One region of the Bradyrhizobium sp. AUGA SZCCT0177 genome, then DNA from elsewhere that is predicted to be linked to it. Evidence: riboswitches for the same ligand, from Rfam matches in the RefSeq annotation. Region 1 holds a riboswitch; the other holds the start of a gene.

Region 1 (4,417 bases):
TCACGGCCTCGCGCTGGTATTCGGCGCGGTAGGCGCTGATCCGGAACACGTCGGCTATCACCTGCTCCGACAGCGCTTCCACCGGTGCGCCCTGCGACACCAGCCGGCCCTCCTTCAGAACCAGCACATGATCGGCGAATCGTGCGGCCAGGCCGAGGTCGTGCGTCACCACGATGACCAGCACGCCCTTGTCGGCGGTGGCGCGCAAATTCTTCATCACGTCGATCTGATGGCGCGGATCGAGCGAGGCGGTCGGCTCGTCGGCCAATATCACCGGCGCTTCGACCGCCAGCACGCGCGCCAGCGCGACGCGGCTGCGCTCGCCGCCGGACAGTTCGGTGACGCGGCGTTCGCTGAATTCCACCACATCGACCGCCTGCATCGCGCGCAATACGGCTTCAGTATCCTTTGGCGACAGCCGCGCCGGATCGGTCGCGCCGTGCGGATAGCGGCCGAGCGCCACGATATCGCGCGCCGGCAGTGGCCAGTGCACGATGTGGCCCTGCGGCAGATAGGCAAAGCGTTTTGCGCGTTCACGCAGCGACAGATCGGCCAGCGCATCGCCGCCGATATGGATACTGCCTGAGGACGGCAGCAGCCCCGACAGCGCGCGCAGCAGCGTGGTCTTGCCGGCGCCGTTCGGTCCGACCAGGGCGACCAGATGACCCGCGGTCAGCGACAGCGATACATCGCTGAGCACATGGCGGCCGGCCAATGTCACGTTTACGCCCTGCGCCGTGAGAAGCGTTGCTTCGCTCATGCGACACCTCCCCCGAGCGCGCGGCGTTCGCGCGCGATCAGATAGAGGAAGAACGGCACGCCAATGATCGAGGTCAGCACGCCGACCTTGATGTCGCTGGTCGAGGGAATGATCCGCACCGCGATGTCGGCGGCGAGCAGCAGCGCCGAGCCTGCCAGCGCACTCGGCACCAGCAGCCGCGCCGGATCATGACCGATCAACGGCCGCATCAGATGCGGCGCGACGAGGCCGATGAAGCCGATGGTGCCGGTGACCGCAACCGCGCCGCCGACCCCAAGCGCAACGCCGGTGATCACGATCAGCCGCAGGCGCCCGACATCGACGCCGAGGCTCTGCGCGGTTTCCTCACCGAGGCTGAGCGCGCGAAAGGAATGGCGCTGGCTGAACAGGATAATACCACCGGCAACGATGAACGGCAGCGCCAGCATCACGTGCTGAAAACTGCGATCCTCCAGCGATCCGAGCAGCCAGAACGCGATCTCCAGCACCACGAAGGGATTGCTGGAGAGGTTCATCACCAGCGCGGTGGCGGCGCCCGCCAGACTCGAAATCGCAAGGCCCGCCAGGATCAGGATCAGCAGCCCGGCATTGCGGCCGGCGATCGTCAGCAGCACGAACACCGATCCGAAAGCGGCCATGATCGCCACCACCGGCAACGCATAGGAGCGCACATCGGCCCACCCCAGCGCGATCACCAGCACCGCGCCGAACGCGGCCGATTGCGGCGCGCCGAACAGCGAGGGCGAGGCCAGCGGATTGCGCAGCAGGCCCTGCAGCGACGCGCCTGACATTCCCAGGATGGCGCCGATCGCCAGCGCCAAGATGGTCCGCGGCAGGCGGATTTCCCGCACGATCACCTGCGACACATCGCTGCCGCCGCCGAGGAGAGCTTCCATCACCGCCAGCGGCGACAGCCGCACCGGCCCGATGCCGAGCGAGATCAGCACTAACAGCCCGACGAGGCCGGCGAGCGCGGCCGTCACGCCAATCCGGCGGCGCGCGGCCTCCTCGTTTGCAGCAATGATGGTCTCAACACTCATCGATCGTCCCCGGACGGTCAGCCCGTACCGCACAACGCGTTCGAACGGTACTGCTCATGCGACATAAAAGACGCACTCGTCCAGTGAGGATCGCAGGCGAGGCCTGATGGGATTGACTCTATCTTTGACAAACTTCTACCATAATTTTCGACGGTTCCCGTTTTGGGGATCAAAAGGGAATGCGGTGCGGGGACAGTCCCCCAATTCCGCGGCTGCCCCCGCAACTGTAAGCGGTGAATCTTTCGTCCTACGCCACTGGGATTCTCGGTCCTGGGAAGGCGACGAAAGGTAACGACCCGCAAGCCAGGAGACCTGCCGTCAGCCGTGGTCACACGCGAAGATGTCGGTCGGGGAGTACAGGCATTAGTTTCACCAGAGCTGCTTACAGCACGATGGTGGGACTTGGTTCGCTGTGACGTGCCACTGACGTCATACCGAGGCCTGAACCATGTCTTCCACCACCACTGCCGCCAAGCGGTGCCGCCGTTTTTTGCTGGCGTCCAGTTTTCTGGCGCCGATCATGGCGCTCACCAATTCCGGCGCGCAGGCCCAGCAGACCGCCACAGCGGATCAACTGCCGGCGATCGAGGTCAACCCGCCCGGCGACCAGAACCGGACCCGCGCCAAACCCGCTTCCGATCAGGGCTCGGGCACGCGCCGCGTCGTCGCGCCGAACCCGAGGCCGTCAAGCAATCGGAACCCTGCGCCGGGGACCGGCTCGAACGTCGCGTCACAAGGCGATGGCCAGGGCGGTGGCGGAACGCCCGTCCGGCAATTCGCCGGCATCGTCGGCACATCGGCGACCGTCATCACGGCTGAAGAAATCGCGCATTCACCCGCGCAGACCTTGCAGGAAATCATCGCGCAAACACCGGGCGTGCAGCTCACCAGCCTGTATGGCGGCGTCAACGGCGCGAAGACCAGCGTCGATCTGCGCGGATTCGGCGCGTTTGCGACCTCCAACACCCTCGTGCTCATCAACGGCCGCAGGCTCAATGACGTCGACATGGCCGGTGTCGATTTTTCGACCATCCCGCGCGATTCGATCGAGCGTATTGAAATCACCCGCGGCAACAGCGGCGCGGTGCTGTACGGCGACAATGCCGTCGGCGGCGTCGTCAACATCGTGCTGAAAAACGGCGTCGGCGGCCCGCCGGTCGCGATCCGCGGCGAAGCCGGCGTCGGCTCCTTCAACCAGCGCATGGCCTCGGTCTCGGCCGCGACCAATTTCGGTCCGTGGTCGACGTCGTTCTACGGCAACGCCATCAAGTCAGACGGCTACCGCGTCAACAACGCGCTCGACCAGCGCAACGGGGTCGGCAACCTCAACTACACCACGCCCGGCCTCAGCGCGTTCCTGACCGTGACCGGCGACGATCAGAAGCTCGGCTTCCCCGGCGGCCGCATCGTCGATCCCTCGATCGGCGTCAACGAACTGGTCACGGCCCGCACCGGCACCAGCACGCCGTTCGACTACGGCAACCAGCAGGGCGCCAGCGCCACCGCCGGCTTCACCAAGACCCTGTGGAACGGCGTCGATCTCATCATCGATGGCGGTGTGCGGGACAAGAAACAGCAGGCCGCGTTCTTCAATCCCTTCGCCAACAGTTACGTCGACAGCCATCTTCAGACATGGTCCCTGACGCCTCGATTGAGCGTCAAGAATGTAATGTTCGGACTACCCTCTTCGATCCTGACCGGCATCGATTATTACGATGCGACGTTCCATCAGGAGCGGCCGGAATTTAAGGGCACACCGCCGATCCATACTTACGATCTGTCGCAAAGAACGATTGCCGGCTATTGGCAGCAAACCCTTGGGCTGTTGCCGACAACGGATTTCTCGTACGGCGCGCGAATCCAGAACACCAGCCTGAGTGCGCGGGACCGCCTTAACGATCCGCCGAATTGCGCCCTGTTTTTTACCTGCGGCGCTCAGAACCTTCCGCTGGATAGCAGCGAAGTCCAGCACGCGCTGCATGTCGGCCTCGAACATCGCTTCAACAATATCGTCTCGGTATTCGGCCGGGCCGCCCGCGCGTTCCGCACGCCGAATGTCGACGAGAGATTGTCCTCCGGACCCTCCTTCGATCCTGTCTTCTTCACCCCAATTCCCGGCACCTTCCAGCTGAAAACCCAGACCTCGCACGACGTCGAAGGCGGCTTCCGCATCAAGTCGGGCGGATTCCAGATGCAATCGAGCATCTACAACATGGACCTCGAGAACGAGATCCATTTCGTCCCCGCGCTGTTCTACAACGTCAACCTCGATCCGACCCGCCGTTACGGCTCCGAGACCAGCGCCTCGCTTCGCATCAGCGACAGCGTGCTGCTGCGCGGCGGTGTGGCCTACACCCGGGCGGTGTTCCGTGAAGGGCAGTTCGCCGGCAATGACGTTCCGCTGGTGTCCCGCTACACCGCCAGTGGCGGCGTGACTTGGAACATCTGGCAAAATTATCTGGTTGCGGACGCCACGGTGCGCGGCTGGAGCGAGCGCTACATGGACAACGACCAGAAAAATACCCAGCGCCGCATCCCGGCCGATGCCACCATCGACTTCAAGCTGAGCGGGGCATATCAGCACTTCTTCTGGTCGGTGAGCGTCAACAACGTGCTC
Region 2 (4,417 bases), on a different contig from region 1:
TGGGGCTGGAGCCATCATCGTCACGGAGGCGACACTGTTGAGCTTGCCGTCGGTGCCCTTGAGCGTGGACTTCTCGACATGCGTCGCGCTGCGCGAGCGTAAGTAATAGGTGGTCTTCAAGCCACGCGTCCACGCCAGGCGATAGAGCGTGTCGAGCTTCTTGCCGGACGGGTTGGCGATATAGAGGTTGAGCGACTGCGACTGGTCGATCCATTTCTGGCGCCGCGCCGCCGCCTCGATCAGCCAGGCGCTGTCGATCTCGAACGAGGTGGCGTAGAGCGCCTTGAGATCATCAGGGATGCGGTCGATCGAGCCGACGCTGCCGTCGAAATATTTGAGGTCGTTGACCATCACCTCGTCCCACAACCCGCGCGCCTTGAGGTCACGCACCAGAAATTCGTTCACGACGGTGAAGTCGCCGGACATGTTGGATTTGACATAGAGGTTCTGGTAGGCGGGTTCGATCGACTGCGCGACGCCGCAGATGTTGGAAATCGTCGCCGTCGGCGCGATCGCCATCACGTTGGAATTGCGCATGCCGGTCGATCTGACCCGTTCGCGCAAGCTGCCCCAATCGAGCGTCATGGAACGATCCATCGCGACACCGCCGCGCGCTTCCGCCAATAGCTCGATCGAATCGATCGGCAGGATGCCCTGGCTCCACAGCGATCCGTCGAACGAGGGATAGCGGCCGCGCTCAGCGGCAAGATCGACCGAAGCCGAGATCGCGTAGTAGGAGATCGCCTCCATGCTGGTGTCGGCGAACGTCACAGCCGCATCGGAGGCGACAGCTATCCGCATTGCCTGCAGCGCGTCCTGGAACCCCATCAACCCGAGACCGACCGGGCGGTGGCGCAGGTTGGAACGCCGCGCTTCCGGAATCGTGTAGAAATTGATGTCGATGACGTTGTCGAGCATCCGCATCGCAATCGTCACGCTCTTCTTCAGCCGCGCCTCGTTCAGGCGGCCGCCCTGGATGTGATTGAGCAGGTTGATCGAGCCGAGATTGCAAACCGCGGTCTCGTCGTCGGAGGTGTTGAGCGTGATTTCCGTGCAGAGGTTGGAGGAGTGGATGACGCCGGCATGGCGCTGCGGCGAACGGAGATTGCAGGGGTCCTTGAACGTGATCCAGGGATGCCCGGTCTCGAACAGCATGGTCAGCATCTTGCGCCACAAATCAGTGGCGCGGACCTGCTTGAAGACGCGGATTTCACCGCGCGCCGCCCTGGCTTCATAGGCGGCATAGCGTTCGGCGAATTTTGTGCCGTAGAGGTCGTGCAGGTCGGGCGTCTCGTCAGGCGAGAACAAGGTCCATTCGCCGTCGGTTTCGACGCGTTGCATGAACAGGTCAGGCACCCAGTTCGCGGTGTTCATGTCGTGGGTGCGGCGGCGGTCGTCGCCGGTGTTCTTGCGCAGATCGAGGAATTCCTCGATGTCGATATGCCAGGTCTCCAGATACGCACAGACCGCGCCCTTGCGCTTGCCGCCCTGGTTGACCGCAATGGCGGTGTCGTTGGCGACTTTCAGGAACGGCACCACGCCCTGACTTTCGCCGTTGGTGCCCTTGATGTGGGCCCCGAGCCCGCGCACGCGGGTCCAGTCGTTGCCGAGCCCGCCGGAATATTTCGCCAGCAGCGCGTTGTCCTTGACCGACTTGAAGATGCCGTCGAGATCATCCGCGATCGTGGTGAGGAAGCACGACGACAATTGCGGCCGCAGCGTTCCAGAATTGAACAGCGTCGGCGTCGAAGCCATGAAATCGAAAGACGACAGCAAATCGTAGAATTCGATCGCGCGGGCCTCGCGATCGATCTCGCGGGTCGCAAGTCCCATCGCGACGCGCATGAAGAACGCCTGCGGCAGCTCGATGCGGTTGCCGCCTTCATGCAGGAAATAGCGGTCGTACAGCGTCTGCAGGCCGAGGAACTGAAACGCCAGATCGCGTTCCGGCTTCAGCGCCGCGGCGATTTTCTTCAGGTCGAAGCGCGCCAGATCCGGATCGAGCAGTTCGGCCTTGATGCCGGTCTTGATATAGGCCGGGAAGTATTCGACGTAGCGCGTGGCCATGTCGGCCTGCGAGGCGTTGGTCGGCACGCCCTGAACGTAGGACAGCACTTCGGTGCGCAATTTGTCGAGCAGCAGCCGCGCGCTCACGTAAGCGTAGTTGGGCTCCTGCTCCACCAGCGTCCGCGCAGCCATCACGGAAGCGAGCGCCAGCTCGTCCTGGCTGATGCCGTCGTAGATATTGCGCTGGGTTTCCGCGATGACGGGCGCGGCGTCGACGCCATCAAGACCGGCGCAGGCCTCGCCCACGATCAGCGCGAGCCGCGCGGTATCGAGCGGCACTTTGGTGCCGTTCGCCAGCGTCACATGCAGCACGGGTCCTGCCGCAGGCTTGGCCGATTTGGCGGCCTCCTGCTCGGCGCGCTGCCTGGTGCGCTCGTCGCGGTACAGCACATAGGCGCGCGCCACCTTGTGGTGCTCGCTGCGCATCAGCGCCAGTTCGACCTGGTCCTGCACGTCTTCGATGTGAAAGGTGCGGCCTTCGCTCATCCGGCGTGACAGCGCGCCGACGACTTCCGCGGTCAATTGTTCCACCACCTCGTGCACCCGGCGCGAGGCCGCCGCGGTGTGGCCCTCGACGGCGAGAAACGCCTTGGTCATCGCGACCGAGATCTTGCTGGCATCGAATTTCGAAACCGTGCCGTTGCGGCGGATCACCTGCATCGGAAGTTCGGCGTCCGGCGCGGCGAGCGTTTCGGGACGCAACTGGAATAAGGGAGCGGTTTTGGCTTCGAGAGAAATGAGACCGGAAGATTCGGACATCGGCAGACCCCGTGGTGTTGTTGAGGCCGGATGTCTTTGGGGACGCTGCATCGAATGCGCGACGGCAACGCCGGCATAGATCTGCAAGCGACCGCCGGGACACCCCGCCCGTGGACGTTTTTTCGGTGTCGCGGCAGGTCTCCTGGCTCGCAGGTCGTCGTTATTCCCTGTCTTCCCAATGCGAAGCCGCATCAGTGACGTAAAGGCGGGAACAACTCACTGCTTACAGTTGCGGGGGCAGCGTCGGAATTTCGCGCCCTTTGGCGCAGTCACCGACTTCCCTCTTAGCCACCATGACTTGCGTCGTGATGGACCGTGACAACTACATCTGGTGCGATTTGGGCAATCGTGTCAATGGTGCGCTAGCCGAGCCTGCGAAAATTCTGGTCCACCCTGTTGAAGCTGTGAACAACCGCAACAACCGGCGATCGAGTTGACGGGCGCGCCGAGTTGCCAGTAAGTGGACGCGTCGTGGTTCTTCGGGATGGTTTTCCCGAAGCTAAGAGGGAAGCCGGTGTGAAGCCGGAGCTGCCCCCGCAACTGTAAGCGGCGAGCCGCTGTCCAACAAAGTCACTGAGACCCGCAAAGGTTTTGGGAAGACCGGACAGCAGCATTGACCCGCAAGCCAGGAGACCTGCCTCGACAACATAAACGTCCTCGGGCGGGGTGTCCCGGTGGTGCGGTTGCGATTCCGCGCGCCTCCTGACGCCTGGAATCCAGACGTGTCACTTCGGCCTTTGCCCCCAACTTTTGGGGTTAAGCCATGTCTGTTTCCAATGCGACTGCTTCTGTAAATTCTACCTCCTCACTTCCCGTCGCTTCGCTCGGCACGCCGCGCATCGGTCCGCGCCGCGAGCTGAAATTCGCGCTGGAGAGCTTCTGGTCGGGTACGACCGACGAGAAAGCCCTGATCGAGACCGGCATCGGGCTGCGCGCGGCCAATTGGGCGCGCCAGAAGAAGCTTGGTGTCAGCATCATCCCGTCCAACGACTTCACGTTCTACGACCAGGTGCTCGACACCTGCGTGATGGTCGGCGCCATTCCGAAAAGCTACGGCTGGAACGGCGGCACGGTTCCGCTCGCCACCTACTTCGCGATGGCGCGCGGCGCCCAAGGCGCGGCGCATGATGCGGACTGCGGCCACGCCCACCACGACGCGGCCCACGGCGTGCCGGCGCTGGAAATGACAAAATGGTTCGACACCAATTACCACTACATGGTGCCTGAACTGGAGAAGGATCAGACCTTCACGCTCGCCTCGCGCAAGCCGATCGAGGAGTATCTGGAAGCCAAAGCGCTCGGCTACCAGACCCGCCCGGTGCTGGTCGGCCCCGTGACGTTCCTCAAACTCGCCAAGTGCAAGGATGCGGGATTCAACACGCTGTCGCTGCTAGACCGGTTGGTGCCGGTCTATATCGAGGTGCTGCGCGAACTCACCAAGGCCGGCGCGGAATGGGTGCAGATCGACGAGCCGTGTCTGGTCCTCGACCTCGACATCATCGCGCAGCAGGCACTGCATTATGCCTATGCGGAAATCACCAAGGCGGTGCCTGAGCTCAAGATCATGCTGGCCACGTACTTTGGCGGGCTC

What was found. A riboswitch is a leader RNA that binds a small molecule or an ion and turns the genes downstream of it on or off. The one in region 1 is predicted to bind cobalamin.
Region 2: it holds a riboswitch for cobalamin, as region 1 does, so the genes downstream of both, JQ597_RS18125 (ribonucleoside-diphosphate reductase subunit alpha) here and JQ597_RS24290 (TonB-dependent receptor) in region 1, are expected to answer to the same signal.

What each region holds. Positions count from the first base shown of each region.
Region 1 is NZ_JAFCMA010000022.1:35,642-40,058, reverse strand. It holds gene JQ597_RS24300 (ABC transporter ATP-binding protein) at 1-760, opposite strand, end outside; gene JQ597_RS24295 (FecCD family ABC transporter permease) at 757-1,800, opposite strand; cobalamin riboswitch at 1,935-2,134, shown strand; gene JQ597_RS24290 (TonB-dependent receptor) at 2,249-4,417, shown strand, end outside.
Region 2 is NZ_JAFCMA010000014.1:106,184-110,600, reverse strand. It holds gene JQ597_RS18125 (ribonucleoside-diphosphate reductase subunit alpha) at 1-2,826, opposite strand, end outside; cobalamin riboswitch at 2,942-3,159, opposite strand; cobalamin riboswitch at 3,282-3,482, shown strand; gene metE (5-methyltetrahydropteroyltriglutamate--homocysteine S-methyltransferase) at 3,590-4,417, shown strand, end outside.